2 regions of the Thalassotalea atypica genome follow, and region 2 is predicted to be linked to the other one. Evidence: riboswitches for the same ligand, from Rfam matches in the RefSeq annotation. Region 2 holds a riboswitch; the other holds the start of a gene.
What was found. Region 2 has a riboswitch for thiamine pyrophosphate ahead of thiC (phosphomethylpyrimidine synthase ThiC). Riboswitches for the same ligand answer to the same signal wherever they lie in the genome.
Positions count from the first base shown of each region.

Region 1: it holds a riboswitch for thiamine pyrophosphate, as region 2 does, so the genes downstream of both, QUE03_RS08980 (TonB-dependent receptor) here and thiC (phosphomethylpyrimidine synthase ThiC) in region 2, are expected to answer to the same signal.

Region 1 covers NZ_AP027364.1:1,925,587-1,941,661, reverse strand. Annotated here, with positions in the region: gene QUE03_RS09010 (ATP-dependent 6-phosphofructokinase) at 60-1,073, shown strand; gene QUE03_RS09005 (LytR/AlgR family response regulator transcription factor) at 1,141-1,959, opposite strand; gene QUE03_RS09000 (sensor histidine kinase) at 1,961-3,028, opposite strand; gene QUE03_RS08995 (phosphotransferase) at 3,114-4,010, opposite strand; gene pnuC (nicotinamide riboside transporter PnuC) at 4,085-4,735, opposite strand; gene QUE03_RS08985 (hypothetical protein) at 4,738-4,998, opposite strand; gene QUE03_RS08980 (TonB-dependent receptor) at 5,100-7,190, opposite strand; TPP riboswitch at 7,239-7,351, opposite strand; gene hinT (purine nucleoside phosphoramidase) at 7,392-7,742, opposite strand; gene QUE03_RS08970 (efflux RND transporter permease subunit) at 7,855-10,959, opposite strand; gene QUE03_RS08965 (efflux RND transporter periplasmic adaptor subunit) at 10,959-12,236, opposite strand; gene QUE03_RS08960 (efflux transporter outer membrane subunit) at 12,236-13,720, opposite strand; gene QUE03_RS08955 (hypothetical protein) at 14,033-14,293, opposite strand; gene QUE03_RS08950 (Fis family transcriptional regulator) at 14,339-14,692, opposite strand; gene QUE03_RS08945 (NADP-dependent isocitrate dehydrogenase) at 15,242-16,075, opposite strand, start outside.
Region 2 covers NZ_AP027364.1:148,125-164,199, forward strand. Annotated here, with positions in the region: gene thiE (thiamine phosphate synthase) at 1-459, opposite strand, end outside; gene QUE03_RS00635 (thiazole synthase) at 472-1,269, opposite strand; gene thiS (sulfur carrier protein ThiS) at 1,272-1,478, opposite strand; gene QUE03_RS00645 (FAD-dependent oxidoreductase) at 1,475-2,671, opposite strand; gene thiC (phosphomethylpyrimidine synthase ThiC) at 2,691-4,577, opposite strand; TPP riboswitch at 4,654-4,755, opposite strand; gene QUE03_RS00655 (2-hydroxyacid dehydrogenase) at 4,926-5,924, opposite strand; gene recG (ATP-dependent DNA helicase RecG) at 6,033-8,135, opposite strand; gene trmH (tRNA (guanosine(18)-2'-O)-methyltransferase TrmH) at 8,152-8,859, opposite strand; gene QUE03_RS00670 (RidA family protein) at 9,149-9,541, opposite strand; gene spoT (bifunctional GTP diphosphokinase/guanosine-3',5'-bis pyrophosphate 3'-pyrophosphohydrolase) at 9,554-11,665, opposite strand; gene QUE03_RS00680 (hypothetical protein) at 11,725-11,868, shown strand; gene rpoZ (DNA-directed RNA polymerase subunit omega) at 11,874-12,152, opposite strand; gene gmk (guanylate kinase) at 12,208-12,837, opposite strand; gene QUE03_RS00695 (amino acid aminotransferase) at 12,981-14,168, opposite strand; gene QUE03_RS00700 (DUF445 domain-containing protein) at 14,427-15,137, opposite strand; gene QUE03_RS00705 (peptidylprolyl isomerase) at 15,265-16,075, shown strand, end outside.

The sequences.
Region 1 (16,075 bases), 1.8 Mb from region 2:
TATTAACGCTAGTACGATAATGATATTTAATAATCTTTAACAAAGTGTTAAATGTGCTTATGAATAAGAAGTTAAAAATCGCCATACTAACAAGTGGTGGCGATGCGCCTGGAATGAATGCCGCCATACGAGCTATTGTATTGGCCTGCAATCGCTACAACTATGACTGTATAGGTGTTTATCATGGCTATAACGGCTTGATAAATGCGGATATCGCTAAGCTTAAAATTGAAGCAGTGAATAATATCATTCAACAAGGTGGTACCTTATTAAAAAGTGCTAGATGCCCCGAGCTAAGGACAAAAACAGGTGTTCAACAAGCCATAAACACGCTTATCAAAGAGCAAATAGATGCATTAATTGTCATTGGGGGTGACGGCTCCTTTACTGGTTTATTAGCAATTGCTGAACAATGGCGTGGTCAGGTGATTGGTTTGCCTGGGACAATAGATAATGACTTAGACGGCACAGATTATACCATAGGGTTTGCTACGGCCATAAACACAGCCATTGAAGCCATAGACAAAATAAGGGATACAGCCAATGCCTTTGACCGTGTTTTCATTGTCGAGCTCATGGGCCGAAACAGTGGCCATATTGCTTTTAATGTTGGCGTCGCCTGTGCCGCAGAACAAATCATATCATTTGAAAATTTCCATCCAAGCCAAGCAGAAGACAAGCTAGCTGAGCTCGCCGAAGAAATATATGCTGAGCAAAAAAGTAAAGACAATAGTTATTTGGTTGTCCTTGCTGAAAACCTTTGGCCTGGTGGTGCTATGCATTTGGCCGAACAATTGAAAGAACAATTTAATATTGACTGTGCAGCTTGTGTACTTGGTCATATCCAACGAGGGGGTTCTCCGGTAGCTAAGGATAGAATTTTAGCTACCAAACTAGGTGTTGGGGCAGTACAAGCTATTAAAGTTGGTAAGAGCTTATTGATGCTGGGCGAACGTGACAATGAAATCGTTGAAGTGGCTCTTAGTGAGACGATAAAGCACAGTAAAACTGTTAACGAAAACCTAGTAGCAGCCCAGCAAAACATACTGGCATTAACGGCTCGATCAAATTAAACCATCATCAACCTATCAGACAAGGTTACGCTGCAGCATCAAACAGTAGTTAATACAAAAAGAATTGTTAATTAGTGACTGCTTGTTTAACTTTTTCTTTATAGCTTCGACTGACTTTAAGCTCTTTACCATTACTCATTACTAAGTAATACTCACCGTTTAACTGGCTACAGAATTTTTGGATATATTGCTTGTTGACAATAGTTGAGCGGTGGCTACGAATGAACTGTCGAGGATCCAACACCTCTTCTAGCTGTTTCATTGTTTTACGTAGTATGTGGGTATTTTCATCAGTATGAACACACATATAGTCACCTGCAGCGTCAATCCACAAAATGCTATTTACTGGCACTCGACTCAGCTCGCCGCCGTCTTTGATTGGTAATACATCAGAGTATTTGGATATTGATAACTCATCATTATTAGAGAGCTCTTCAAGTATTTTATTAGTATCACTACCCGTGACATTACTGACTAACTGTACCAGCTTGTTTTTATGATCAACATCCGTCTGCGCTTGAATGGCTAAACGTACTTTTTCCAATGATTGGGCAAGTCGGACTTCATCAGCAGGTTTCATTAGGTAATCGACGGCATGAATATCAAACGCTTTAATGGCATATTGATCAAATGCAGTGACAAAAACTACCATTGGTAGCTTTAATCCTTGAGCGACAATTTCGTCGAGCACTTCAAATCCATTTAGACCGGGCATTTGAATGTCTAAAAACATCAAATCGGGTTGATAAGCACGGATTGCTTCAATGGCTTCTCTGCCATTGCCACATTGTGCAATAAGATCGATATCATCGTGCTCCGCTAGCCGTATTGCTAAACCTTTACGGGCAAGTGGTTCATCATCAACAACTATCGTTGACAGTGACATACTAACTTCCTAATTCGTAGGGAATTCTAATGTTTACTTTAACACCTGACGGATTATTTTGGGAGACGACAAGTGAATAATTATTTTTATAGAGCGCTTGTAGCCGTTCACGTGTATTTACTAGCCCAACCCCGCTTTCTCTATACAAGTTGCCATTTTTGATTTCAGCTCCTGGTCCGTCATCAGCAAGTTCGAGTAACAAATCATTACCGAATCTATTGACAGAGATAGTAATGGTGCCACCATTTTCTTGTACAGCAATTGCATGTTTAATCGCGTTCTCGGCTAACGGTTGCAAAATCATACTCGGCACAAGTGCTTGCTGACAGTCTGATGCGATATTAACCACGACTTGAAGACGCTCTTCAAATCTCACTTTCTCAATATCCAAATACAACTTAAGGGCTTGCATTTCATTTTCTAAAGAAACGCGTTTCATTGGATCTTTATCTAACGAATAACGTAAAAACTCACTGAGCTTGGTGACCATGGCGTTAGCGGTCGTATTCTCTTTGACTAAAATTAACGTTGAAATAGCATTTAGTGTATTAAACAAAAAGTGAGGGTTAAGTTGGTAGCGCAACATTTTTAGCTGCGCTTGGTGCGCTAATGTATTAGCTTGCAGCACGTTTTGCTTTTCTTTTTGCAGCATTTGATAATACTTAATACCAAAGTACAAGCCACTCCAGCTTAAGATAATATAGAAAGACCAAACACTCGACTGCGTATAGTACAACCAGAAATCAGGTTTATAGCCGTGTTTGTATATTTCCCAATAATTTACATTACGTATCACCTGCCACAACACAGCGGTGACGTACGACGTTAAGACAATAACCCCCGCAATTTTTAGAGGTGACAGATTCCATGCACGTCGATAAACGTAACGTAATGGCACGGTCAACATCCAGCCAGCATATGAATTCAACAAAATGACCACGACAAAAATATCTCGCAGATCATGAAGTAGCGAGCCAAGAAATTGGATCAAAGCGAAACCCAACCATCCTGCGGTGTGTAACACCCAGAAGAAGCGATTTCTATTCTCTATTAATTCTTTCCAATTCACATGATTTAACCGTTAGATAACATAGTTTAATTATGAAGTAGCAAGGCTAGACCTGCACTACCTTTAATCGTAACTTTTCAGCGTCTTATCTCATTTCCTTAATGAGTAAATATTTCTCATTTGTTAATAAATCGAGGTGTTCAAGCTGAGCAAAAGCCGTATTTTTAAATACTTGAGTGCCATTTTCATGATCATGGGTAAAATACCATAACACATTGATAATAGATGACATTATAGCGTTACGCGTTACCTTTTTAGGGCATAAAGCACACAAATAACTGCTTTGTTTTAACACTCTAAAAAATGTGTCTGGGTGTATAAAGTTCACTGACATCATCATTCCTAATTCGTATTCCATGCTGGCATAGCTCGCGGCTTCAAAGTCAATTAGCTTCGCTGTGTTGTCCGCTTGATTCACTAGCACATTGGTAAAATTAACGTCTCCATGAACTAAGTTTCCACAATCAGGTTGAGGAAGTAGGTGTTCCACTGTTACTGTTGAGAGAAGTTGCTGGTGCTTAGGAGACAAACCACTTTTGCTGATGAGTTTGTCTATGACCTGCTGAAGATTAATTGAAGTGGCGCCGTGCTTGACTGACTGATGGAACTTGGCCACTAATGATAACGCAATTTCTAATTTTTGTTCAATATCAAGGTCTAATGACTCCAAACAATCACCATTAAAATATTCGGTAATAAGCCAGTTATCGTCTACATAAATTGGTTTAACACTTACGCCACATTGGAAAGCTCTTTGCAGCGCATCAAATTCTGCGTGGCGAGTCTCTCTATTGGCAACGTGTTTGGCGACAAAAAGCGGCGTGATTTTTTGCTCTCCCCGCTCTATAGTTGCAAAGCTAACCTTAAACACTTGATGGCTAAGACCTGTATCAAACGACTCTATAACTGGCGCACCTATTATAACCGGTTGCCAATGAGAAAATGGAAGTTGCTCTAACGTGCTCGTTATTGGACTATTCATAAATACTCTGAAATATTGTCACCTTTATTCATCGTGCCTTCTTTAAATTTGACCACAGAACGTACTAATTAAGCTTATGCATTTGCAAGATTTGACTGAAAAGTAAGGTTTCTTCGCCAACTAAAATAGCCAATCAGCGCGATCACCACATAGACAACAAAAAGCCCTGCTGTTGGCGTTAACCCCTTCTCTAGATAAAGGTAAATAGATACAAGATCAATGACCACCCAATACAGCCAATTTTCAACAACTTTTTGAGTGACTAAGTAAGTCGCAAATACTGCATAAACCGTGGTAGCAGCATCCAAATACGGAAAATGTGTCGGTGTAAATGTTGCCATTATATAACCTACAACCAGCGAAATAGCTGCCAACATTGCAATTACTTTACTGTGAATGGTAAAAGACCAACTTGAAATCATTACCGCTTTGACCTGTTGGCTCTGAGTCATGGATTGATTGTCCACACTCATTGGATGTTTTAGCTTCTGCCAGCTATACCAGCCATATCCCGCCATTACCAAATAATACACTTGTAATAGGCTATCCATCCACAAATAAACATCATAAAAGATTACGGTATAGATCACCGTACTAACTAATGCTGCGGGCCAACACCATACGCTCTCTTTAGCGGCAAAAATGACATAAGCCATTGATGCAGCTACAGCCATTAACTCCCACAAAGGCAGTTCAATTAAATACGTTAATGTTTCATTAAACACGATTATTCATACACCCGGTCACGATCGGCGGCAATCAATTTAATTATAAATACGGCGCTGCCCACGGCTTGATGAACACGCTTAATTTCTGCCATCACATTGGTGACGGCATAATCGTATTCACCAAACACTTGGGTACTCATTCCATTAGACACCACTTTTATCTCTTTGATCTTTTTTAGGCGTTCTATAAATTGCCAAATTTCATCTTTGTATTCTGTTTTAGCTAGTGGATATAAGCTTAAATCAATCGATACTTGCATTGTGGCCCCATTTATTCGTTTTAAAATATTTTGTGCTTAGATTAAGGCTTAGACAGAAACAACTAAGCCTTTGTCTTTGAACTATTGCACTTCATCGAATGTTAAAACTGGTAATCTAATGAAACACCAAACACTGCTGGCTCACCATATTGATGATATGACTTCGCTGTGTAACCATCTCGAGGATCGTTACCAAAGTAGAAGCCACGAGTCTTGTAGTTTTCATCTGTTAAGTTTCTTGCCCACGCTTTAACTTGCCAATCATTAGCGCTATAGGTTAAGGACGCATTCACTAAGTTCACTGAATCAGACTGCTGTTCATGACTGTCTGAGAAATAAAACTCGTCTTTGCCGTCGATTGAAAGATTAAAAAACCACGCTGATGTTATATAATAATTCACGCCAACATTATAGGTATACTGCGGCGCATGTGCTTGTTCACGGCCAGAGAAGTCTTCACCATTAGCATTCACATAGTCAGTCAATTCAGTTTCTAACAATCCAAGCGCGCCATACAACTCAAAGTTCTCATTAATTTGCCAAGCACCGTCGAGCTCTAGCCCGTAGTTTTCACCTTCGGCCGCATTGCCCAAGTAGATAATAAATTCTGAACTACCGTCTGGGCGTAAGATGTCCTTAGCGCTTTTAACCTGAACGTCTTTTCTGTCCATATAGAACGCAGCGGCTCTAAGGTATGCCTTATTGTCGAGTAAATTAACCTTATAACCTATTTCGTAATTCCATAAGTACTCCGGCTCAAACTCACGAAGTTCAGTTGGTAATGTACCATCGGTGTTCACACCACCAGCTTTATAACCGCGATTAATTGAGCCATACCAAAAGGTGTCTTGGTTTTGCTGGAATGACAAAACCGCTTTTCCCCCAACCATGGTGTCAGTCGGGTCAAAAGTTAATTGTTCAGAGTTTTTATAATCAGCACTTCGGTCTTCAACGCGCAAACCTGCGGTTAACACAACTCGCTCTGACAACCGCTTATCAACTTGTGCATATGCTGCCATTGTTTCAGTTTCGAATGTTGATGAAAAGTCACTGTCTAAATAGGTGTATTGCCTAGTTAAATCTTCATCATCACTTTTAAAATATAGACCAGCAGTCCATTGAACGTCACTGCCGTATGCTAGCGTCGTTTTTGAGTTAAAGCGGAACTCTGCCGTCGAGGTAGTTTTATCTCTAAAGTAATGATCGGTTGATGAATATTCCCACGGGTGAAGGCCTACATAACTCCAGTCCTCGTCATAACCATAGCCTAGTTCACTGTCAGCGAACGTTACTATCGTGGTAAGATCGAAATGTGGTACGCCGATATAATGTGATTTTAGCGCAATCGCCTTTGTGTCTTGCGTGTCAAAGCCGGGTTGGTCTGATAACGTTTCTCGGGTATTGTCCAGTGAAAATGCGTCATAACCGTTATCAAAATCAAAGTAAAAAGTTGAAATGTCCAACTTCCACAGTGGATTAATTTCAACTGCAAACTTTAACCGTGCGGTTAATTCATCACGGTTATTGGTGTCTTCCACGTCCAGATACGTATTTTCAATGAAACCATCACTTTTATATTGCTCAACGGCAAAACGATAATTAACCGCTTCAGTTGCAGGACCTGATAAAGCAAGGCCAGCGCCATAGCTATCGTAGTTGCCGGCAGTCAGCTTAACCTTTCCTTCAAATTCATCGGTCGGTGCATTTGTTGTGATATTGATTAATCCAGCCAACGCATTAGCGCCAAAACGTGTACCTTGAGGGCCTCGAAATACTTCGGCTTGGCTGACATCAAACATTGAAGAAACGCTGCCAATACCAGTAAAGTCTATGCCATCAATCATCACGCCAACAGATGGGTTAATTGGCTCATTAAATTGACTACGCTCGCCAATGCCGCGAATTTGGTAATAACGTGCCCGTTGAGAGCCACTGGCGAAATTGACGTTTGGCGCTAAAGCAATTACTTCTTCAAGATGCTGTGCATTGCGTAACTCAGCGTCTTGATCTGAAATAATCGAGATAGAAGCAGGTGTTTTTTGCAAATTTGTTTGATTAAAATCACCAACAACAGTGATGCTTTCAATCGCGTTCTTTTCTGAGTCAGCCGGTGCCAATGAGGCGGCTAAAAGTGAAGATGGTAAAATGGTTGCGCTAATCGCTAACGCTATGGTCGACTTTGCTAGTTTCATTATGTTCTCTTATAAAGCTAGCGTAGGGGGGCGATGTAAATTTAAACCAAACAATCGCTAAACCATTCCTACGCCAGTACAATCTGGATCAGGTTCTAAGGGTTTGCGTTGCATCTCAGCTAAATCATTGGTCAAACAATTCAGCACCCCTTGGTTCGCGGCAGCATAATACCAGCAAAGTCGTTAAAAATACAAAGGAAATTAGATCGAAAGCATAGGGCCTAACGGTTGACCACCTAAGAGGTGCATATGAATATGATAGACTTCTTGCCCCCCATGTTTATTACAATTAATGATCAACCGATAACCGTCTTCATCAATCCCCTCTTGCTCTGCTAACTTTTTAGCGACGGTAATCATCCGTCCTAGCGCAAGCTCATCTTCTTCTGTCACCTCATTAATCGTAGGGATAAGCGTATTTGGGATGATTAATATGTGAGTATCAACACGCGGCGCGATATCACGAAAAGCAGTGACTAAATCGTCTTGATAAAGCAATGGTGTATCAATTTCTTGGCGAATAATCTTTGAAAAAATAGTTTCTTCAGGCATTGGGTAACTCCTTGTTGTAAAGGATAAATAATAATATCACTACCTGAGAGTTTAGCGATTCTTACACAAGGAACAAAGTGTTTTTGAACACTCATGCAAGAATCTCGCTGGACTAAGCCGCTTGTGGTTCTGTCGGCTGCTGTTTGAACACACTTTTTACGTCTTCCACCAATAAGTAGTTTACCGGTACTAGTACTAGTGTAATGAGTGTGGCAAAAACAATACCAAAACTTAAAGATACCGCCATAGGAATCAAAAACTGGGCCTGTGTTGCCTTTTCAAACAGTAGTGGCATCAAGCCGATAAAGGTGGTCATCGAAGTCAACATGACCGGTCTAAATCGAGCTTGACCAGCAGTGACCACGGCTTGCATCAACTCAACACCTTTAGCGCGTTGTTTGTTGATAAAATCTACGAGTACTAAGCTGTCGTTTACCACTACCCCTATTAATGCCATCAAACCAAGCATACTCATGATCGTTAAATCCATGCCCATGATCCAGTGCCCAACTACCGCACCAATAGCACCAAAAGGTATCACTGACATAACGATGAGCGGCTGCAGGTATGAGCCAAATGGGATCGCTAACAAGCAATAAATAATGAAGAAGACAAAGATTAAGCCCCAATATAAACTGCCAAACGATTCAGCTTGCTCTTTCGCTTCCCCTTCTAGCGTGTAGCTGATACTTGGGTATTTCAACACAAGATCATCCATAAATGGTTTCAAATCAGCCGTCAGCACAGTCATGTTGGTGCTTTCTTTATCAACATCTGCGGTAATATTCACCGTACGATAGCGATCGATACGCTTAATAGTAGATGGGCTTTTACCCGGTTTTAATGTCGCCACATGTGATAAAGGCACTTGGCCACCTGTTGGGGTAATGATCAGCATGTCTGATAAATGCGACACAGAGACTCGCTCACTGAGTGGAAATCGTAGCATCACCCTGACATCGTCTCGACCGCGCTGAATACGCTGGATTTCGGCGCCAAAAAAAGCATTTCGAACCTGCCTTGTGATGGAAGAGCTTGACATCCCCATCGCATGCCCTTGTTCATTAAGCTCAATTTGTAGCTCTTCCTTACCATTAGATAAACTGTCAGCAATTTCAAATACTGTAGGGTATTGCGCAATATAAGTTTTAACTTCTTCTGCTGCGGTTTTAAGCAAGGTCAAATCATTTGCAGCCAGTTGCACATCAATAGGGTCACCGCCGCGTCCAATTTCTGCCCTAAAGGTTAAACCCTCGGCGCCTGGTAACGGACCAATAAGCTCTCGCCATTCGTTCACTAATTGCCTGATGGTGATTCCTGTGTCATTTTTATCGGCAGGAATGATTTCAAACCTGACACGACCTTCGTTATCTGATCGACCACCACCAGTAATTGCAAGAATATTGACAATGACACTATCGCCAGCTTCGTTCGTGTACTTTTCTTTAAGCAACGCTGCAGCATTAGACATTTTCTCAACGTAACCGTCAATTACATCGAAACTAGTACCTACCGGCATAGTTAATGTCGCTCTAGCCGTTTCGCTAGGAATACGAGGAAAGAAGGTAAATTTTGTCCAACCACTGGTTATGAAAGCTAAAATTAAAACAAAGGTACCTATGAAGAGAGTTAATGTTGACAAGCGATTGTTGACTGCCCTTTCCAGCAATGGACGGTAATATTTGATGATTGAATTTTCAAAACCATCAGCAAAGCGTTCTTGCCACTGCGACAATTTTGACGATTGTGTCTTCTCATGGCGTAACTTAAGACGCTTTAAATGCGAAGGCAGCACAAATTTTGATTCAATTAACGAGAACAATAAGACTGGTATAACAACGACTGGGATTTGAGCAAACAAGGCCCCTCGCATACCTTCAATGAACGCCAAAGGTAAAAAAGCTGCAATAGTGGTTAAGATACCAAATGTTACTGGTGTTGCGACTTCTTGTGTCCCTTTTACTGCGGCTTCTAGGCCAGAATTGGCAAATTGCGTGTGCCGATATATGTTCTCACCTGTGACAATGGCGTCATCAACAACGATCCCCAACACCAATATAAAACCAAATAAACTCATGATATTAAGCGAAATATCAAAAAACGGCATAACAACAAAAGCGCCCATAAAGCTAATAGGAATACCAATAAACACCCAAAATGCAATGCTAGGTCTTAAAAATAACGTCAATAACAATAAGACCAAAAAACCACCTTGCATTGCGTTTGAAATCAAGGTTTCCAAACGGCTTTTAACTATTTCAGAGTCATCATCCCAATAACTTAATTCAAAGCCTTCAGGTAAATCATTTTGCCTTTCTTGGATATAAGCTTTTACTGCATCAGCCACTTCTATCGCATTTTGTTGGCCAATACGGTAAATTTCTATCATAGCCCCTTGTTGGCCATTGAACCTTGCCCTTAACGGTGTCTCTTCAAAGCCATCATTTACCTCGGCGATGTCTTTGACCTGCACTATTGTGCCATCTGGATAGGTTTTGATAACGATTTTTTCAAATTCATCCTTTCGATAAGCTTGCCCTTTACTGCGCACTAACACATCACCGCCTTCTGTGCGAACATTACCTGCAGACATATCCAAAGAGCTATTACCTACAGCACTGCTGATATCAGCAAGGGTTAAATTGTATTCACGAAGTTTGTCTTGCGAGATATGAATACCAATTTCATAATTTCTCACCGCGTCCAGTTCCAATTGCGTTACTTGCGGTAACTTGAGCAAATCATCGCGCACTTGCTCGGCAAATTCTCGGATTTCTTTTTCAGAATAAATAGAAGCAATAGACACGGTTATGACATCGCGTTTTCGTTCGGCGATTGCAATGTTCGGTTTCTCCGCATCAGTCGGCAAGGTATTTATCGCATCTACTCTCGACTTAATGTCCGCCAATAAATCTCGAGCATCGAAACCGGAATCCGCTTCTATCGAGACAACTGATGTCCCTTCAACCGATGTACTGGTGATCTTTTTAACGCCTTCAAGATCTTGTACCGCTTCTTCTACTTTTATCGTGACACCTTGTTCAACGTCTTCTGGCGTCCCGCCACGCATCGAAATTGCAACATTGATGACATCTGACTCAAATGAAGGAAATACTTCTAACGGAATACGTGTATTGAGTGACATTAGGCCAATAAGTAAAATGGTGATCATCAACAAATTGGCGGCAACGTGATTTCGAGCAAACCAAGCTATCATTATTCTGCTCCGTTCGTTGATTTATTATTAGCGCTAGATGACATACGCTTTTTATCACTGCCTGATCTCTGACGCTGCTCGTTTTCCTTTTTCGTTTGCACAACAACCAATTCTCCATCTAGCTTACTAATACTGACAGGCGTACCAGAGTTCACTTGACCTAGCGCGGTCAAAACCAGTTTATCCGAAGCTTTCAATCCGTTGCTGATCAAGGCAAATTCATCGCTTTGCCATGCAATATCGATGTCTTTGCGAAGCAATCGCCCATTCTCTACTAAGTAAACATAGCTACCTTGATAAATCGCTTTATTTGGAATTATTAAAGCGTCATCGACAATTTTCCCCGTAATTTCAGCGGTAACATATTGGCCTATTTTAATCGGTAAGGCATTGACATTGTTTCGACCATAAGGGTCGTCTATTTGCGCAACAACAAACAATTGTTGAGAGTTTGCATCAAAGGCTCCTTCCGTACGTACAATAGTTCCTAACCATGTTTGGCGGTCAATTAAGTCGGAATAAATTGCCACCTTTGGTAACACTGTGCCTTGTGCTTGGTTATAGCGAGAACTTTCTGGCAAATTCAGGAAAGCCAGATCTTTGTTTTTAATGGGCAGCCTTATTTCTACGTAGTCAACGGCGTATATTTCTGCCAACTTTGTACCAGAAGACACCACTTGACCAATATCAACTTCTTTTGAAAGAATGCGCCCAGTAAAAGGTGCAATAATTTGGGTTCGCTCTAAAGCGAGTTTTGCCTTTACTAAGCCTGCGTCTGCGGAGAAGACATTAGCTTTTGCAGCAAGCAGTTGAGGTTTTCGTAATACTAAATCAGGCGCACTTTTTTTATTGCCTAAACGGATCCAGTCCTGTTGTGCTTGCTCTACTCTCGCTTCTTCTTCGCTTAAAGCTTGTTTAGCATTAAATAAATTTGCTTTGGCTATTTCAATTTCCGCTTGATAATCACGATCATCCAGTTGAATCAACACTTCGCCTTTTTCAAAGAATCCACCCTCTCGAAAGTTGACACTGATATTAGTTATTTGACCAGAAACTTGAGGAAATACATTACTTTGTGTTCTTGGCTTTACCGTACCATAACTGGCTATTTTCAAAGGTAAGTTTTGACTTTTTAACGTTTGCACTTCGACACTCAATTGTGGCGCAGAGCTTGGTTTAAACTTTGTTGAACTTGGCGGGTTATTTTTAACGACATACGCTAGCGTTAAAAAACCAACAAGGATGAATATGGGTAATAGTTTTTTATATTTAATCATTATTCAAAATCCACGTCATGAAATTTTTTGACTTGTGCTAACCCACTATTTGCTTGGGGAGTTTTCAATGTTTGTTCTAGCTTTTCACCACCAAGTGCCGCATAAATCAGTACGCGGTTTTGAATCACTTGATTTTGTAATTGAATAACCGATGTCTGCGTATCAAATGCTCGACGCTGAGACTCTAATACCGTGGTATAGCTGACCAGCCCCTTTTGATATTGATTAAACGACAACGACTGCGCTGCGACGGCATTTTTCTCTGCTTGCTTGAAATACGTCAGGCGCTTATTTAACGAACTATGATTGCTCAGCTTATTTTCGACATCTTCAAACGCACTAAAAACAAGCTCTAAATAGCGTTGTTCTTTCTGCTTTACCTGCAGTCTTGCTTGCTGCTCAAGTGACTTTAATTTACCGGCATTAAATAGTGGCGTAGTTATATTAGCTAGCAACGACCACGCTAATGCGTCGCCACTAAGCAAATTCGACAACTTGTCAGATGAATCCCCTGTTGATGCCGACAACGTAAATTGAGGAAAACGTTGTTTATGAGCAACTGCAAGTCCTGCATCTGCTGCCATCAATTCAAACCAACTCGCCCTTATATCGGCGCGTTGAGTCATTAAAGTCGTAGGCAAGTTTGCATACATATCGTCTTTTATTGTCGGCCACGTTTTTGAATGCTGTAGGCTAGGCTCACTACCTGAAGGGTATCGACCAACAATGGTTTGTAAGCTACGCTTATTTTCAACCACACGTTGTTGTTGTTCGACAACACGCGCCAACTCAGAGTTGACTTCATTTTGAGTCAAATAGACATCAAGTGCCGAGCTTAACCCTAAGCGATACGAACCATTGATGATCTCAAGGTTGTTTTTTAAGTTTTGTGCCCGCTCTTGGTAGAGCGATAACAATGTTTCTGACTCGAGTAAATTAAACCAAGCCTTTACCACATCAGTGATCAAGTTTATTCGTTGATTTTCATAACTTGATTTAACCGCGGCTAACGACAATTCAGCCTGCTGCTGCTCATCCGACAGCTTGCCCCATAGATCCAACTCATAAGAAAGGTTGAGCGATAACTCGGCATTGTTATTATAATTCTCACTGTCTCCATTAACGGTTTTCGATCGTTGCTGGGTCAACGCCATAGAAAGCTCTGGAAAATCAGTTGATTTAGAAACGGCTAAGCGCTCAGTCGCAAGTTCTACCTCATAGGCTGCCGCTTTTAGGTTAAAATTGTTAGCCAGAGCCAAGTCAATGACTTGCTGTAAATGTTTATCTTTTGCAATACCAAGCCAATCGTTCATGACTTGGTTATCAACGTTAATTAAGACACTCTCTGCCGCCCATGATTTTGGCGCTTCAAACGCTTTCACATGAGTTGATATGGCAGAATTTGATGCACAGCCTGACAATACACTAAATAACAAAACACTTAGGTAAGTCTTTGTCATTTTATTTGTGTGACTAAATGTCATATCAAAGTTACTTCTATTTAATTTTAAGGAATTTTCAGGGTTAATATTATAGCCCCCCTTTGTCTAAAAAAAGTCACTTTACAGTGCTTTACAATTCAACAAGTGCATTACAACTCGTCGCATAAAATGAACCACTTATCGACGATAAATCGCCAAATTCCATAGTTATAAGTAACTTTTTAGTATAGTAGAGAAAGCCTTGTAGTTTGAGGTAAACTAAGTCGTATCTTATGGCCGACAACAGACGAGAAAATTAGCGACCTTGAAGCCGCGTCCTTAAACACAATCAAATTAAGTATTGAGAAAGTAATACTATTTCAGAAGATTAACTAGTTTTCTGAAAACGAAAATAACAAGCACATAAAACAGATATTGACCAATCAAAAATATTGCCAATTTTGGCCAAAAAGGTGTTTCTTCACTAAATGGCATTAAGGCGAGCATAGCGGGCCCTGCAATTAACTCGTAGGCCGGTAATGAAGCTGGGTACATGGTGAAATTGAAAATGAATGCGCTAAGCGCCAACACTAAACCAATGACAGCCCATCTAAGCGCAAACTGAACATCTGACATATAATTCCCTTAATATAATCAATGACTCGAAAATAACTGAATAACTTAACTGGGCAGCGAGTTAAGTCTATGGTTCCAACGGCCACCGTCTTGTTTTTGACACTGCTCTTCGCTATCAAATGTAATCTGCTTGTTCAAGTGTTTTACATTTATCCCTATCTCACTCAACTTCGAAGACACTAAGTTGCAAATATAGTTTGTTTTATCTTGTGAAATACAACGAGCAAGACTTGCTTGGCTATCAAATACACAGATTACTTTAAGGCTGCTCGGAAAATTATCGTAATTGACTACATGAGTTAACCACTGAAAACCGGAAATATTTTCAAGCGCATTATTACAAACATCTGTTAATGCCAGTCTAATCTCGTTATCTTTCTTTTTATCTGATTTCCGCACGATTACCTCAACCCGAACATTATTTTTTTAACACAGTAAGCGAGATTTTCGCACATTTAAATCATCGATTGAAGATACAAACTGCTTTGCATTCAAGAATCGCCTGATCAAAGCAGCACTCAGATCAATAATGATTGACCAGTTCAGAAGGCACTAGTGCTCTAACGCCAGTGCACAATTAAGATATATAATTTATGCTACGCTCAAACACTTTATTTGATAAAGCCATATGGCTTTTTATAGTGGTGAATAAAGTGACCTTAAGTTTAAATAACCCCTTTTGATTTTAATAGTTCAGTTGTTCAAGACCTTTAGCCACGACTTTCGAGTCTATAGTGAAGGTAGCTCGACAATTGATATCAAGATCTTATGAAATCTAACAAAAGTGACTACTTCATCAGGAAATATATGATTAATTGATAGGAAATTAGCGAGTAATGAAAAATACAGTCAACCATAATTGCTTTCTAGCGACAAAAAAGCCCAAGCGATGCTCGGGCTCTTACTAAATCACAATGAAGTTAGCGCATTTTGGCTAGTTCACTAAGCTTATAAAAGCGTCGATAATATAGTATTCAATGTGTCACTTGGACGCATTGCTTTAGATGCTAGCTCGTCACTTGGGAAGTAGTAACCACCAATATCCATTTGAGGGCCTTGAGCGGCATTCAACTCATCAACAATCTTTTCTTCTTGCTTAGTCAAAGCTTGAGCCACTGGACCAAATGCCTGAGCAAGCTCAGCATCACTTGTTTGTGTCGCTAGTGCTTGTGCCCAGTAAAGGCCTAAGTAGAAGTGTGAGCCACGGTTGTCTAATTCGTTTACACGACGTGACGGCGACTTGTTCTCTTGTAAGAACTTAGCTGTTGCTTGATCAAGTGTATCTGCCAAAGTTTGTGCTTTAACATTGCCAGAGAAGGTTGATAAATGCTCTAAAGAAGCCGCTAATGCTAAGAATTCACCTAAAGAATCCCAACGTAAGTGATTCTCTTTTTCGAACTGTTGAACGTGCTTAGGTGCTGAACCACCTGCCCCCGTTTCAAATAAGCCACCACCATTCATTAATGGTACGATTGAAAGCATTTTAGCACTTGTTCCCAACTCCAAAATAGGGAATAAATCCGTTAAGTAATCGCGCAAAACGTTACCCGTAACAGAAATAGTGTCTTCACCTTTAGCAACACGTGCTAGTGTGAACTTACAAGCTTCAACAGGCGCTAGAATGCGAAGGTCTAAACCTGAAGTGTCGTGATCTTTAAGGTAAGTATTGACCTTTTTAATCATCTCAGCGTCATGGCCACGGTTTTCGTCTAGCCAAAATACTGCGGGTGTATTACTTGCTTTTGCACGTGTGACCGCTAATTTTACCCAATCTTGGATTGG
Region 2 (16,075 bases):
ATTAGTCGAATTTGTTAGCTGTTGCGCTTCATAAAGATTAGGGGTGATCACGTCAATATGCGGTAGTAGCGGCAACAGTTGCTTGGCGGTCATTAATGACAAAAATCCGCCAACACTTGCTGATATTACAGGATCAAAAACGATAATTACTTTAGGCTGTAATTCACGCAGTTTTTTTAGAAACCCAACCAGCCATTGTAGTTGCTCTAGGCTGGCGACTAAGCCAATCTTAATGGCGTGCGGTGACTTATCTGCCAGTAAAAGCTCCGCTTGCTCTTTCAATACAAGAGCTGGAACAGGATATACATTAACTAACTGTTGTGAATTTTGGCTGGTATTAGCAGTCATTATTGAGCACATTTCTGCACCTAGTACATGACCCGTTTTAGTATCAGCGCTAATGCCTGCGCCACCCGAACAGTCGTGACCAGCAATTGACCATAGAATAACTTTATTCATTTGTATGATTCGCTAATTTGATTGATGCCAAAAAGGCGTATCGAGGGTGGGTGTGCTTGGGTGAGCAGTTTGACGCTCTTTCATCACGCCAGCGACATACCCTTGTTCACCAGCCTGTAGTGCTTGTTTAAAGGCGCTGGCCATTTTGGTCGGATTTTCTGCGAGCGCAATAGCACTGTTTAGCAAGACTCCGTCGTAACCCATTTCCATAGCGATGCATGCATCCGATGGTTTACCAATTCCAGCATCGAGTATTAGTGTGGCTTGAGGTAGCCTAAAACGGATAGTCTCTAAATTATAAGGATTCATTAAGCCTTTGCCTGTTCCGATAGGTGAAGCCCAAGGCATGATGACATCACAGCCTAAGTCCCATAATCTCTGGCAAAGCACTAAATCATCGGTACAGTAGGGCAGTACCTTAAAGCCGTTGCTGATTAACTGCTTGGTTGCCGATAGCAGCTCAATCGCATCGGGTTGCAAGTTATATTCATCGCCTATTACTTCCAGCTTTATCCAATTCGTCTGAAATATTTCTCGACTCATTTCCGCCAGCGTCACTGCTTCTTGGGCGGATTTACAACCTGCGGTGTTGGGTAGCAAGTGACCGTCGACAATTGTGATGATTTCTTGTATGTATTGCCAAATTTTCTGTCCTGATTTTGCATGGGGAGATTGGCGCTTGAGCGATAAAGTCACCACTTTTGAGCCACTGGCCAAAATGGCTTGTTTCATGATTTTAGGTGATGGGTATAACGCACTGCCAATGAGTAATCGAGATTCCAATGCTGTACCGTAAATATTTAAAGCCATTATCATCCTCCTTGGATAGGCAGCAAAATATCGATGCTATCGCCGTGTTTAAGTTGGGTGCTGGCGTAGAGCGTTTTACCGACAAAAGCTTGATTCAATGCAAGGGCAAACGTCGGCCGTCTCTTGCTTTTAAAATGTATTTCAAGCGCACATTCAATGGTGCTATTTGTTGGTAAAATTATTGACTCGCCATTGATAAAAACTTTCATCTAAAATGCTCCATTTGTTGATTGGACTGTGAGCATGCGTTATTCACGGCTTGTTTGATTTGTTGAAGGATAACGGGGGCAATTAAGAAACCGTGCCGGTACAAGCCATTAACCTGAATAATCCCCGGTTGGCTGCTTATTTTAGGCTGATTATCACTAAAAGCAGGGCGACAATGACTAACATGTTGACGAATATTCGCCTCTGCTAAACCCGGGTGCACACTGTAAGCCGCGCTTAACAACTCCATTGCAGAACGTACGGTCATCGGTGACATATCATCACTTTCAATCTCTGTTGCGCCTACGACAAAATAACCGCGAGGTTTAGGGGCGATATATAGTTGGTATCTTGGGTGCATTAAACGTACGGGACGATGCAAATGTACATGCGGGGCGTACAGTTGAAAGAGCTCACCGCGTATGGCACGTAAATCTGCTATTTGCATTGCGCTATTGGTTTTCTTTGTCCCACGAGGATTTAGACAAGCACCAACACCTCGACAATCAATAGCTAAATCTACCGCCAGTTTTTTGTTCGGTAGCTGTTTGTTGCTTGAGCGTTTTTGATACTCGATCACCGTTTTATCTGGCGAGTTTGAAGTACCATGCGGGAAGATATTAGTGACCTCACATTCTGAAAGCCAAGGTACCTGCTCACGTTCTAACTGTTTTTTAAGCGCAATTAACAGTCGGCGATTGCCCAGTTGTCCCTCTGGTGGTAAATAGAGTCCTCGTTGAAAATTGCGGCCAAGCTCTGGCTCCAATTCAAGTAACTGCTGGCGATCAAGTGCTTGAATATTGTGGTGCTTAAAATAACGGAACAAGAACCGTTGATGGCGTTCATAATCACCTTTATCTTGCTCGTGACTCACCATTAAGGCGCCAGCTTGTTGAAAGAAAACGTGCTCATCTAAGCTTGATAATATACTAGGCCATAGTGTTAATGCTTCTAGCCCCATTTCAACAATACTGGTATCGGCATGTAGGGCTTCACCTAAAGGCGTCAGCAAACCAGCCGCCGCGTAGGCGCTGCTGGCTTTACCATCTTTGTTATCTTTATCAATTAAAGTCACATGATAACCGCAGCGATGAAGCTCAAGGGCAGTAAGTCTGCCCATTAAGCCTGCACCGATCACCGCAATAGTCACCTCATGATTTGCATCATTTATGCGTTTGTCTGTAAAAGCTTTCATGGTTATTCCTTGGCTTTTACTACAATGCGGCGCGATAAATTTGTCCGCCAGAGGCTTTAAACTCGGCCGACTTATCTTTCATTCCTTGCTGTGATTTTTCGAGATTCTCCGCGTAATCACGCACTTCTTGAGTGATTTTCATTGAGCAGAATTTGGGACCACACATAGAGCAAAAGTGAGCGACTTTGCCTGATTCTTGAGGCAATGTTTCGTCGTGGTATGCTTTGGCGCGCTCAGGGTCTAAGCCTAGGTTGAATTGATCATACCAACGAAATTCAAAACGAGCTTTTGATAGAGCATTATCACGGATTTGTGCGCCCGGGTGTCCTTTGGCTAAATCACCCGCATGGGCGGCCAATTTATAAGTGATCAACCCTTCTTTTACATCTTCTTTATTGGGTAGCCCTAAGTGTTCTTTGGGAGTGACATAGCACAGCATGGCACAGCCATACCAACCAATGTTTGCTGCCCCGATACCAGAAGTTATATGGTCGTAACCGGGAGCAATATCTGTGGTCAGTGGCCCTAAGGTGTAGAACGGCGCTTCATCGCAGTGCTTAAGCTGTTCTTCCATGTTGGCCTTAACCATGTGCAGAGGTACATGACCAGGGCCTTCAATCATCACTTGTACGTCGTGTTGCCAAGCGATTTGGGTTAGCTCGCCTAAAGTATGAAGTTCAGCAAACTGTGCTTCGTCATTGGCGTCGGCAATCGAGCCGGGACGTAAACCATCTCCTAATGAAAACGACACATCGTAGGCCTTCATGATCTGACAAATGTCTTCAAAATGTGCGTACAAGAAATTTTCTTGGTGATGCGCTAAACACCATTTTGCCATTATCGATCCGCCGCGAGAGACGATGCCGGTTAACCGTTTTGCCGTCATCGGCACATAACGAAGTAGTACACCGGCATGAATAGTGAAGTAATCCACCCCTTGCTCGGCTTGTTCAATTAAGGTGTCTTTGAATATTTCCCAAGTTAAGTCTTCAGCTACGCCATTCACTTTTTCCAATGCTTGGTAGATAGGAACTGTACCAATCGGGACGGGAGAGTTGCGAATGATCCATTCTCGTGTTTCGTGAATATAGCGTCCGGTGGACAAATCCATCACCGTATCCGCGCCCCATTTTGTCGACCACACTAATTTTTCAACCTCCTCCTCAATAGAAGAAGAAACGGCAGAATTACCGATATTGGCGTTTACCTTAATTAAAAAGTTGCGGCCAATAATCATCGGCTCAGCTTCAGGGTGATTGATGTTTAGTGGAATGATGGCACGACCTTGAGCGACTTCATCACGAACAAATTCTGGGGTAATTTGTTGTGGGATCTGAGCGCCGTGTGCCTGACCTTGATGTTGCTGTGTCAGTATTTCACTCTTTACTGCATCACGTTGTAAGTTCTCTCGGATGGCAATGTATTCCATTTCTGGGGTAATAATGCCTTGTCGAGCATAGTGCATTTGGGTGACGTTTTTACCGGGTAGCGCCTTTCTAACGATAGGAAGCTGGTCAAAACGGATGTGATCAAGGCCGTCATCGGCTAATCGCTTTTGACTAAATTGCGAGCTGGCGTTATCAAGTACAGTGACGTCTTGTCGATCGATTATCCATTGCTCTCGAAGCTTGGGAAGTCCTTGTCGAACATCAATTGTTACTTCACCGTCAGTATAAAATCCCGAGGTGTCGTAAACGCATATTGCTTCGTTTTCTTGATAAATGGGATTTTTTTCATCTCCACCGATTAAGCTGGGCGATTGGTGTATTTCACGCATACCCACGTTGATCTCGTGCAATTTTCCCTGTACATAGACCTTTTTTGAATTCGGGAATGTCTGATTGGATAAATTTTCTATAAAGTTTTGTGCGTCTTTTCGTTGTTGACGACGATTAATTGAACTCATTGCTCTGCCTTTAAATTTTGGATAGATTTAGGCGGAGTTTAGGTATGATAAAACGAGGACGAGACTACCCCATAAGGGTATTCTCGAGCTTGTTCCCTTCGCAGAAATTACTCTGATCAGGTTCTACGGATCCCGCAAATAAATGCGATCTCAGCCTAGGGCACTCCGACAAGTTCTGGTATCACTTCTTTTTGATATGAAGGATAACGCAAGGATTGTAACTGAATTTAAATTTTAACTGCAAGGTAAAGTATTTATTTTTGCTATTATTGTATTACGCATTTTAACAAGTGCTCTGTTGGTAAAATACCCATTACAGCTGATATTGTTATCAACCTCAGCGGTTAATTAGCACAGTAAAAATTCGTTATCTAATTGCTGGTTAGACAGTAAAGTTGTTAATGAGCCGACCGTTGTTTTAGCGATTGTTGAAATAGCCTCTTCGGTGAAAAAGCCTTGATGACCCGTAATAACCACATTGGGGAGTGACGCTAAACGAACAAATACATCGTCATCAATTATTTCGCCAGATAAATCTTCAAAGAACAGGCTGCTTTCAAGTTCATAAACATCAATCCCTAAATAGCCCAATTGCCTGCTTAATAGTGCTTTTACTATGGCGACACTGTCTATTAGTCCGCCGCGACTGGTGTTTATCAGCATGGCGCCTTTTTTCATCAGTTGAAGAGTGTCTTCATTAATTAAATGGTGGGTGCTGTTTAACAAAGGACAATGTAAGGAAATGATATCAGAACGCCTAAAGAGCTCATCTAGTGAGACATACTCGGCACCTAGTTGCTTAACCTGTTCGCTTTCGTTCGGATCATAACAAATAAGCTTGCAGCCAAAACCGGTCAAGATTTTTGTTGTCGCTAAACCGATGTTTCCTGTGCCAACAATACCCACCGTTTTCTGGTGTAAATTGAAACCCATTAACCCATCGAGTGCAAAATTATCTTCTCGAATACGATTATAGGCTTTATGAAATTTACGGCTCAAAGTCAGCATTAGTCCAACGGTGTGTTCGGCCACCGCTTCAGGTGAATACTCAGGCACTCGGCAGAGTTTGAAACCATGACGAGCGGCGTAATCTATATCTATGTTATTGAAGCCAGCACATCGTAGAGCGATCACTTTGATGCCAAAATCTTTTAAGTGATCGAGGACGAATTTGTCGGCGTGATCGTTAACGAACATACAAATAGCATCAAAGCCCTGAGCAAGATCGACAGTTTCTCGAGACAACTTTGATTCAAAAAACGTAAATTCAAGATCTGTATCAACATTATATTTTTCTAAAAAAGCTTTATCGTACTTTTTACTACTAAAAACGGCGACCTTAAACATTTTCAATCCTGTGGCGCGGCATTAATCAATACTAGAAGTATATTTGAACTGGATAAAAAAACTGTGATTGTTTGTTAATTGAGCAAATGAGAGGGAAATGAGAACGTCCTAGGCGTTCGAATATTTTTCTTTGCTACCTAGCCAGCGATCGATAAGCAAAAGTGCTTGCTCGGGATATTTCTTCCATAGCTGGTAAGCATGCTGCTGTACTTCTGGTACAAGTGCTGCATCTCTCACTAAATCAGCAATTTTTAATTCGGCTAAACCGGTTTGACGGGTGCCCAGTAGCTCACCAGGACCACGAATTTCTAAATCTTTTTGGGCAATAACAAAGCCGTCATTGCTTTCACGTAGCACTGCTAGGCGCTTGGTGGCAGTTTTTGTCAGTGGTGTTTTGTACATTAACACGCAGTGTGATGCGACCGCGCCACGGCCAACTCGGCCTCTTAGCTGATGTAACTGTGCTAGCCCAAGTCGCTCTGGATTTTCAATCACCATCAAGCTGGAGTTTGGTACATCAACGCCCACCTCAATTACGGTTGTGGCAACCAATAAATGCAATTCGGCTGATTTAAACGCTTCCATCACTTGCTGTTTTTCAGCTGCTTTCATTCTGCCATGCACTAAACCGATGTTTAATTCAGGAAGCTGTGCTTGTAGGTACGTCGCGGTGTCTTCGGCTGCTTGGCATTGCAATACTTCTGATTCTTCAATGAGCGTACATACCCAATAAGCCTGGCGGTTATCATTGGTACAGCCTTCACGAATGCGTTCAATAACATCGTCACGTCGTGTGTCAGGTAGTGCAATGGTTTTAATCGGCGTTCTGCCCGGCGGTAATTCGTCGATAACGGAAGTATCCAAGTCTGCATAAGCGGTCATCGCTAATGTACGAGGAATGGGTGTTGCCGTCATGATCAATTGGTGTGGGTGTTTACCGGAAATATTGCCTTTTTCACGCAACGACAAGCGTTGATGAACGCCAAACCTGTGTTGTTCATCAATAATAATTAATGCCAAATTTTTAAAGCTAACTTGCTCTTGAAATAACGCATGGGTGCCTACGGCGAGTTGAATATTACCATTGGCCATTTGTTCTAAGGCAATGGCGCGTGCTTTTGCTTTTGTCTTACCTGCAAGCCAGCCAACATTGAACTCAAGCGGTTCAAACCACTTTTGAAAATTAATGGCGTGTTGCTCTGCCAGTATTTCTGTCGGCGCCATTAAAGCAACTTGATAGCCTTGGCTAATAGCCGTTATTGCCGCAAGTGCAGCCACTAGGGTTTTACCCGAGCCAACATCTCCCTGCACTAAGCGCATCATCGGTGTTTCTTTTTGCAGATCCTTTCTAATTTCTTCAACGACTCTTGCTTGTGCGTTAGTGGGTGAAAATGGCAAGCTGTCCAAAAATTGCTTGTTGAGCTGCTGATCTACTTTAAAACTAACCGCGAAATCTTTCTCTGTTGAGGCGCGTAGCTTTAACATGCTTAGGTTTTGCGCTAACAATTCTTCTTTAATCAAACGGAGTTGAGCAGGGTGTTTGCCTTCTTCAATTTGTGTGGTTGATGTTTCTGGTGGTGGTCGATGAATAATCGCCAACGCTTCAGCTAAGGTAAAAGGTTCATTAACAAACTCTGCAGGAAGTAATTCTTGCACAGAGCCCATGGATAATCGTTTTAGTGCTTGCTCAGAAATATTTCTTAAAGTGAGCTGCCTTAGGCCATCAGTCGTCGGGTAAACAGGCGTTAGTGTTTCTTCAACAGGCGTTAAAGCATGGTCGTTGTCCAGTTGTTTATATTCGGGGTGTACAATTTGAAAACTACGAGGGCCGCGTTGTATTTCACCATAGCAACGGACTTCAGTCCCGATGGACAAGTTGTTCTTTTGAGCGGCCGTAAAATGAAAGAAACGTAAATCAAGCGAGCCTGATCCATCATTTATCGTAACGACCAGCATTCGACGTCGACCTTGTATCACTTGGCTGTTGGTCACTTGTCCAATAATGTTGGTATAAACACCGGGAATTAAGTCACGAATTGCGGTAATTCGTGTTCTGTCTTCATATCGAAGGGGTAAATGAAACAGTAAATCTTGAACAGAGTGTAAACTGAGTTTGGCAAACTTCTCGACCATGCTTGGGCCAACGCCTTTAAGCGCAGAAATAGGTAACTGCGCTAGATTGGTGAGTCCTTCCGTTGCTCTACTGCTCATTATTTATTGGTGATGCCTAGTCGTCGATGTCTTGCCATGATTCTTGGGTCATCTGCATTTTTTTCCACCAATCATCACAGGCGACGATCTGACCGTCATCATCAATATGTGGGAAAGGTAAACCTTTGGTTTTACAAACTTTAGCGAAAATAGGATGACCGCCTTCAAATAACATTCGTTGGCGAACTTCTTCGCTGATGGTGGCTTTTTCGTATAATCCAGCGGCAACACGTTGTCGCTGTGCTTCATATAAAACGACTGCATTTGCAACTGATACATTAAGAGATTGCACCATGCCAACCATAGGAATTACGATGTCATGGTCAGCCATTTCTTTAGCAACATCAGATGCGCCAAATTTTTCTTGGCCTAAAATAATTGCCGTTGGTTTAGTGTAATCAATTTCTCTAAAGTCGACTGCTGTATCTGACAAGTTTGTTACTAATACCTGCATGTTTTGCTGCTTTAATACCTTAATCGCATCTTTTGTGCTTGAGTAGTTATGAACATCAACCCAGTTTTGACTGCCTGCAGCACTGCCGCCAGAAACTCGCATGCGCTCATTTTTCCATACTGCATGGACATCGCTCACGCCTATCGCATCGCAGGTACGTACAACCGCTGCGAGGTTGTGAGTTTTGTGCACGCCTTCCATACAAACGGTTAGGTCAGGTTGGCGTTTGTTAAGCATCTCTAAGATTCGTTGATGTCTTTCTGGAGTCATTTTTTCTTCATAATTTACATTGTTTCTGTGTTGCTAAAGTAATGAAATTCAATCACGTACCTATTGTACCCTCATTAATTTATTGCTCCAGCGCCTCGCCTAAATGCGAATTGTTTTGAAAAACACATTTGGCTAATTTTTTTGTTTTTAATTTAAGTCCAAGCATCTTATAGTTCAGATGAAGTGTGAACGATACTCAATCAAAGAGAAGTAACGCAGTATACAAGTGTATATGAGTAACTTCGATGCAGAGTTGGTTTCGATCACGCCAATATGAACTTATATAAGATTAGGCGACGTTTGGAATCTCCATGATACCGTCGATTTCAATTTCTACGTCTTTCGGTAAACGAGATACTTGAACTGCAGCTCTTGCTGGATACGGCTCTAGAAAATATTGACTCATGATTTCATTCACGGTCGAAAAATTAGATAAATCAGTCATGAATATGTTCACTTTGACCATATCATTGATTGAGCCACCTGCTGCTTCGCATACTGCGACCAAGTTCTTAAATACTTGTTCAGTTTGCTCTTTAAAACCACCATCAATGACTTCCATTGTTTCTGGAATTAAAGGGATTTGGCCAGACAAATAAACAGTGTTAGACACTTTTACTGCTTGGCTGTAGGTGCCGATTGCGCCTGGCGCGTTTTCTGTGCTGATAATACTTTTCATAATAATCCTGTTTTATTATTTGTTACGAATGACTTTTTGAACATCAACCATAACTTTAATTTTTCTCATAATGTCGGCTAAATGTATTCTATCACGACAAGTAATTTCCATATCGATGACATATAACCCGGTGTCTTTTTCACCGGAATTTAATGCCACAACATTAGATTCATGTCTAGCAATAACGTTTGTTAATGCAGCCAATGCTCCTTTATGATTAATGATATCTATACGAAGCTTAGCAACGAATTCCTTATCTATATCACTATCCCATTGTACCGGGAATAATTTAGTTTCTTGGCTTTTGATATTACGACAACCTTGCTGATGGACAATAAGCCCTTTGCCTGGGCTTAAATAGGCCAAAATACTGTCGCCAGGAATAGGACGGCAGCACTTGCTATAAGTGACCATCATGCCTTCAGTGCCTTTGATTGGCATTTTTGCGCGAGTGCTCGACTCTGAATCGCCAATATCACTGTCTTCCGTAAATTCATCGGTTAGGCGGCGCGCAATACCAATGCTAAGTGCGTTACCCAATCCGATGTTGGTTAACAGATCATCAAAGCTCTTATTACCTGTTTCTTCAACAACTTCATCAATTTTTTCTTGTACGATATCATCAAGTTTTGTTGAGCCTAATGCGTGACTGAGTAGGCGTAAACCCAATGCTTGAGATTCTGTTTTCTCTCGAGAGCGTAAATAGGTTCTAATTTGTAAGCGTGCTTTTGCGGTCACCACAAAGTTTAACCATGTGGCATTCGGTCGTGCGGCCGGCGAGGTAATGACTTCTATGGTTTGGCCTGAGTCTATCGGCTGACTTAGCGGGAAAGGTTTTCGATCGACCTTAACACCAACACAAGAGTTCCCGACGTCAGTATGGACTGCGTAGGCGAAATCGACCGCGGTTGCACCCATCGGTAATTCAATAATGCGCCCATCAGGAGTGAAAACATAAATTTCTTCGGGAAATAAATCTGATTTTACGTTTTCAATAAACTCGAAGGAACTACCGGCGCTTTGCTGTAATTCGAGTAAGCTCTGCATCCAACGACGCGCTTTCATTTGTGCGGTGGTTCCGCTGTCATCGCCATCTTGCTTATATAACCAGTGCGCGGCAACACCTTTGTCTGCCATTTGGTCCATGTCATGTGTACGGATTTGTATTTCGACGGGAATACCATGAGGACCAATTAGTGAAGTATGTAAAGATTGATAACCGTTCGTTTTAGGAATGGCAATATAATCTTTAAATCGTGATTCAATTGGTTTGAATAAATTATGAACCGCGCCGAGGGCTCGATAACAATCATCAATTTTTTCACCGACGATCACGCGGAACGCATAAATATCCATCACTTCATTAAACATTAGCTCTTTGTTTAACATTTTACGGTAGATTGAATATAAATGTTTCTCTCGACCAATAACTTCCGCTTGAATGCCGCTTTCTTCAAGGCGATGGAATATCTCTCCCTGAATATTCTGAATGATTTCTTTACGGTTGCCGCGTGCTTGTTTGACGGCTGAACGTAAAGCTCTTGAGCGCATTGGATATAACGCTTCAAAGCCTAATACTTCGAGTTCATTCTTAATGTCATGAATACCTAAACGATTGGCAATAGGCGCATAAATTTCTAAAGTTTCGCGGGCAATACGGCGACGTTTTTCAGGTCGCAATGACTCAAGCGTTCGCATATTGTGGGTACGGTCGGCAAGTTTAATTAAGATAACTCGGATGTCTTGCACCATAGCAAGTACCATCTTGCGGAAATTTTCCGCTTGCATTTCTTCTTTGTTATCAAACTTTAATTTATCAAGTTTACTGACGCCTTCTACAAGCTCTGCAACTGTATTACCGAACAGCTCGGCTAGTTCTTCTTTGGTAACAGGAGTGTCTTCAATTACATCATGAAGTAATGCAGCCATCAGTGTTTCATGATCAAGGTGCATTTTGGCGAGGTTCAATGCCACAGCTACGGGGTGTGTAATGTACGGATCACCGCTAGAACGCATTTGACCGTCATGGGCATCATGAGCAACAACATAGGCTTTCTTCAGTAAGTCTATCTGTACCTTAGATAGATAACTAGAAACATACTCTTTTAACGGTTCAAATAGATACACTCAAGGCTCCTGACCTGATTATTCTTATACAGCGACTCGCTGACAGAGAATTTTTACATTTGATGAAATTCACATGGAAAAAGTCAACGGGTTATAGCTCTAGGATACGCATTATTGCTGATATTGCCAATATCGCAGACATAAAAAAACGCGTAATCACTTATTCAGTAAATCACGCGTTGTTTATTGTTTTTGCTCAATAGGCTGATTAGCCTTGTTGACCACCAACAATTGCAGCAACAGCAGCCAGTTCAGCTGACTCTTGTTGTACTTGTTCTTGACGATCTACGTCATCCATTACGTCCGAGGTGATTAGCTCAGCTTCAATCTCACGTAAAGCTAATACAGTTGGTTTGTCATTTTCAACTTCTACCATAGGGTCTTTTCCACCCGTGGCAATTTGACGCGCACGACGTGATGCAACTAACACCAAGTCAAAGCGATTGCCGATTTTTTCTACTGCATCTTCAACAGTTACGCGAGCCATTAAGCTACTCCAACAAAAATTACTTTACAAAATAGCCGACCATTATAATAAACGATCAATCATTAGCCAATAGATCTTTGAATAAATCTTGATGTATTATTGTTTGCTGGCTTCTTTTAAGGCGTTGATTGTTGACAATCGTCACTAAATCTTGCGTTGCTTGCTCAAAATCATCATTAACAATGATGTAGTCAAACTCTTGATAATGTGAACATTCTGACTGAGCTTGCGCCATTCTATCTGCTATCACGTCTTCACTGTCTTGGCCTCGTCCGCGTAACCTTTTTTCAAGTTCCGCTTGAGATGGCGGAGCAATAAAAATCGTTGTAACGCCGGGCTTTTTCATGCGTACTTGTTGTGCACCTTGCCAATCGATATCCAAAAACACATCAATGCCTTTGGCCAACTGATCGTCAATGGCTTGTTCAGAGGTGCCGTAGTAATTGCCAAAAACTTCTGCATACTCGTAAAAAGCACCTTGCTTAATTTGTTTTTCGAACGTTGTTTTGTCAACAAAATGATAGTGTTGGCCGTCTACTTCACCTGGTCGCATCGCTCGGGTTGTTGTTGAAACAGACACTTGCATAGGTCTTGCTGAATCACTTTTTAATAGCGCCGTAATCAGGCTCGATTTACCTGCACCACTTGGCGCAGAAAGTATAAAAAGGTTACCTGTAGCCATCAAAATATCCTCGTCGACAATCGGTTAATCTGTGTTTAAGGCGCGCACTATACCTAATTAACTAAATTTAGTCTTTATTGTTCGAATTGAAAACATAAAAAAAGCCAGACTAAGCCGGCTTCTTTCAATAACGCGTTTAAAAACGGTTAAAGTACTTTGGCAATAGATTGCGCTAAGTAATCGACATTGCTGTTTGCAATGCCTGCAATGCTCATTCGGCTTGAACCGACCATGTAAATAGCATATTCGTCTTGTAGTTGTTGTACTTGCTCAGGGGTAATACCCAAGAAAGAGAACATACCTTTTTGTTCAGTGATGAAATCAAAGTTACGGGTAACGCCGTTCTCTTTTAACTTATCTACAATTAATCGTCGATTGCCGTTAATGCGATCGCGCATTTCGCTTAATTCGTTATACCATTCGTGGCGTAATTCGTCAGAGCTCAAGATGGTTTCTACTAATGCAGCGCCATGTGCTGGCGGCATCGAATAAATTACACGAATTACGTAAAGTAATACTGAATAGGCAATATCTACAGCGGCAGATGACTTACCAATAATAGTCGTTGCGCCAATACGGTCACGGTATAAGCCAAAGTTCTTCGAACAAGAACTACAAACGATCATTTCTTCAACACTGTTGGCCATTAAACGTAGGCCGTAAGCGTCTTCGTCTAATCCATCGCCAAAACCTTGATATGCCATATCGACAACCGGTAGAAAGCCGACTGACTTAGCAACATCAGCTACTTGTTGCCACTGTTCTTGATTTAGGTCCATACCACTTGGGTTATGACAACAAGCGTGAAGTAAAACCGCATCGTCCGCACTGACTTGTTTCAGTGCTGCTAACATACCATCAAAGTCTAACGACTTATTTTCGTAATCATAATAAGGGTAGGTTTTAACGGTTAAACCTGCTGCTTGGAATAAACCTGTGTGATTAGCCCAAGTGGGATTACTGACCCAAATCGTGGCGCCTGGTTTACATGATTTGATAAATTCTGCTGCAACTCGTAATGCACCAGTACCGCCAGGAGTTGATACGGTGCGAGTGCGATTGTCTTGTAGTACTTTATGGTTGCCGAAGATAAGCTTTGCCATTTCATCATTAAATAATGGTGAGCCGGTTGGGCCAATGTAAACCTTGGTATCTTCATTATCGAGACGGTATTTCTCTGCTTTTTTCACACAATCGAGTACTGCTGTGTGACCAGCTTCATTTTTATAAACACCCACACCTAAATCGATTTTTTGTGGGTTTGCATCTTCTCGATATTTAGCCAATAGTCCTAGAATAGGATCGGCAGGCAACGCCTTTAAGCTACCAAACATGACTCCAATTACCTTCTTTAATTTGAGCAGGAAGTTAACTAATAAATGCGTAGCACTCATTAGCGATTAATTACTGATTAATTCGCGCCCAGCATAGCTACAATAGCGCTGTTTTTAAAGCGTTAGTGTTAAATAATTTTGATATAAATTAGGGGGAAAAGTTACTAGCTGTAAATGAAGTTACACTCTAGTGTAAAAAAGCCAAATATGAATTAATATTTGGCTCTAGATTCTGGTTAGTCAGGAAAACTTCTATGATCACATTGTGCCGGTAATGGCTGCGATAAAGCCGATAATTCCGCCGAAAACGCCTCCCCAAACTACCAACCAACCTAAATGCTTGCGGATCATGGTTTGAATAATCTCTTTAACTAATTGTGGCGTAAGTTCATTTAAGCGTTGTTCAATAATATCGCTTACTTTTTCTTGCATGTGAGCAATATTGGTATCACCTTCCAGAGATTCTCGTAGGTTTTGATGAAAATCATCGGTTTGTGTGATCTCTACAACACTGATTTTCATTTTCTCGATGAACGGCTCACGCATAGGCTGTAATGCTTCACTGCCGCCCACCATGGCTAACATACCGCCAAATGAAGAGTTTTCGATCACTTCAACTAAGCCATCAAACGCAGGATTTAAATCAACTTTTTTGATCACAGGCGCAAGATCGATACCTGTAGCTCCCCCTTTATCGTCAGAGAGGAAACGATCAATATTTTCCTTAGTAAAAAACTGCTCCATCATTAACTGACGAATGCCTAATTTGAAATCTTCAAATCTTGCTGGAATAACCCCTGAGCCATAGAGCCCAGGAACTTTCTCAAACAACATGTGTATAGCAAGCCAATTTGTTACTGCACCTGAAAGCGCAAATAAACCGATGGAAAACAGGATAGGTTGAGATAAAAAGTGTCCGGCTAAGGTAAGGATTAAAGCTAAGGTATTAGTGATAACACTTTTATTCACGAAAAACTCCAACGGTAGTAATAAAAATCAGAGTTATGGTAGCAATCCTTATGAATGAGTGACAATAGTTAGCATTAAAATATTGTTGAGGTATGATGATGTTAACGAAAATAAAAATGAATAGAATATGAAAAAACTGCTCTCCGTAATTTCAATTAGCGTTTCGTTACTTGCTTGCCAACCTTTATCAGCCGATGAATCAAATCAATGGCGTGTATTAGATAACAATAACCTTGCACTAATGACACTGCCTCACGGCCAAGTGGTAATTGAACTCGCGCCGCAATTTTCACCAAATCATGTGACACAATTTAAACAACTGGTTAAACGTGGTGTATATAACGGTAATAAATTTTACCGTGTTATTGATGGCTTTGTCGCACAAACTGGTCCAGCAGAGGGGAGTCCTCAGGCCCAAAACATCGCCTCTTTAGCGTTGGAAGGGGAGTGGTCTATAAAGGATGATTGGCAAATGACCTTGGTACAAGAAGGTGACTTATTCGCCGAGCAAACAGGCTTTAAAGAAGGCTTTGCTATTGCAGCTAATCCCAGTGAAAAAGCGGCATGGTTAGCACATTGTCCTGGTGCGGTAGCAATGGCAAGGAGCAATGAAGCTGATAGTGGCAATAGCCACTTTTACATCAACAATGGCCAAGCCCCGCGTTATTTAGATCGCATCATGTCTGTTTTTGGCCGCGTTGTTTACGGCATGAACCATGTGCAGGCCATTCAACGAACACAAGTGGATGAGGGTGATAAGCCGGTTAATTCTTCAGACTATACGCCAATTGTGACCATGCAGATGATGTCTGACTTACCTGCTGAAAAGCAGTGGCAACTGGAAGTAGAGAACACGGAAAGTGATTTATTTGCTGAACGTTTAGTTAAGCGAAAAGAACGCGCCCATGCGTTTTTCTTCAAAAAACCGCCACCCGTAT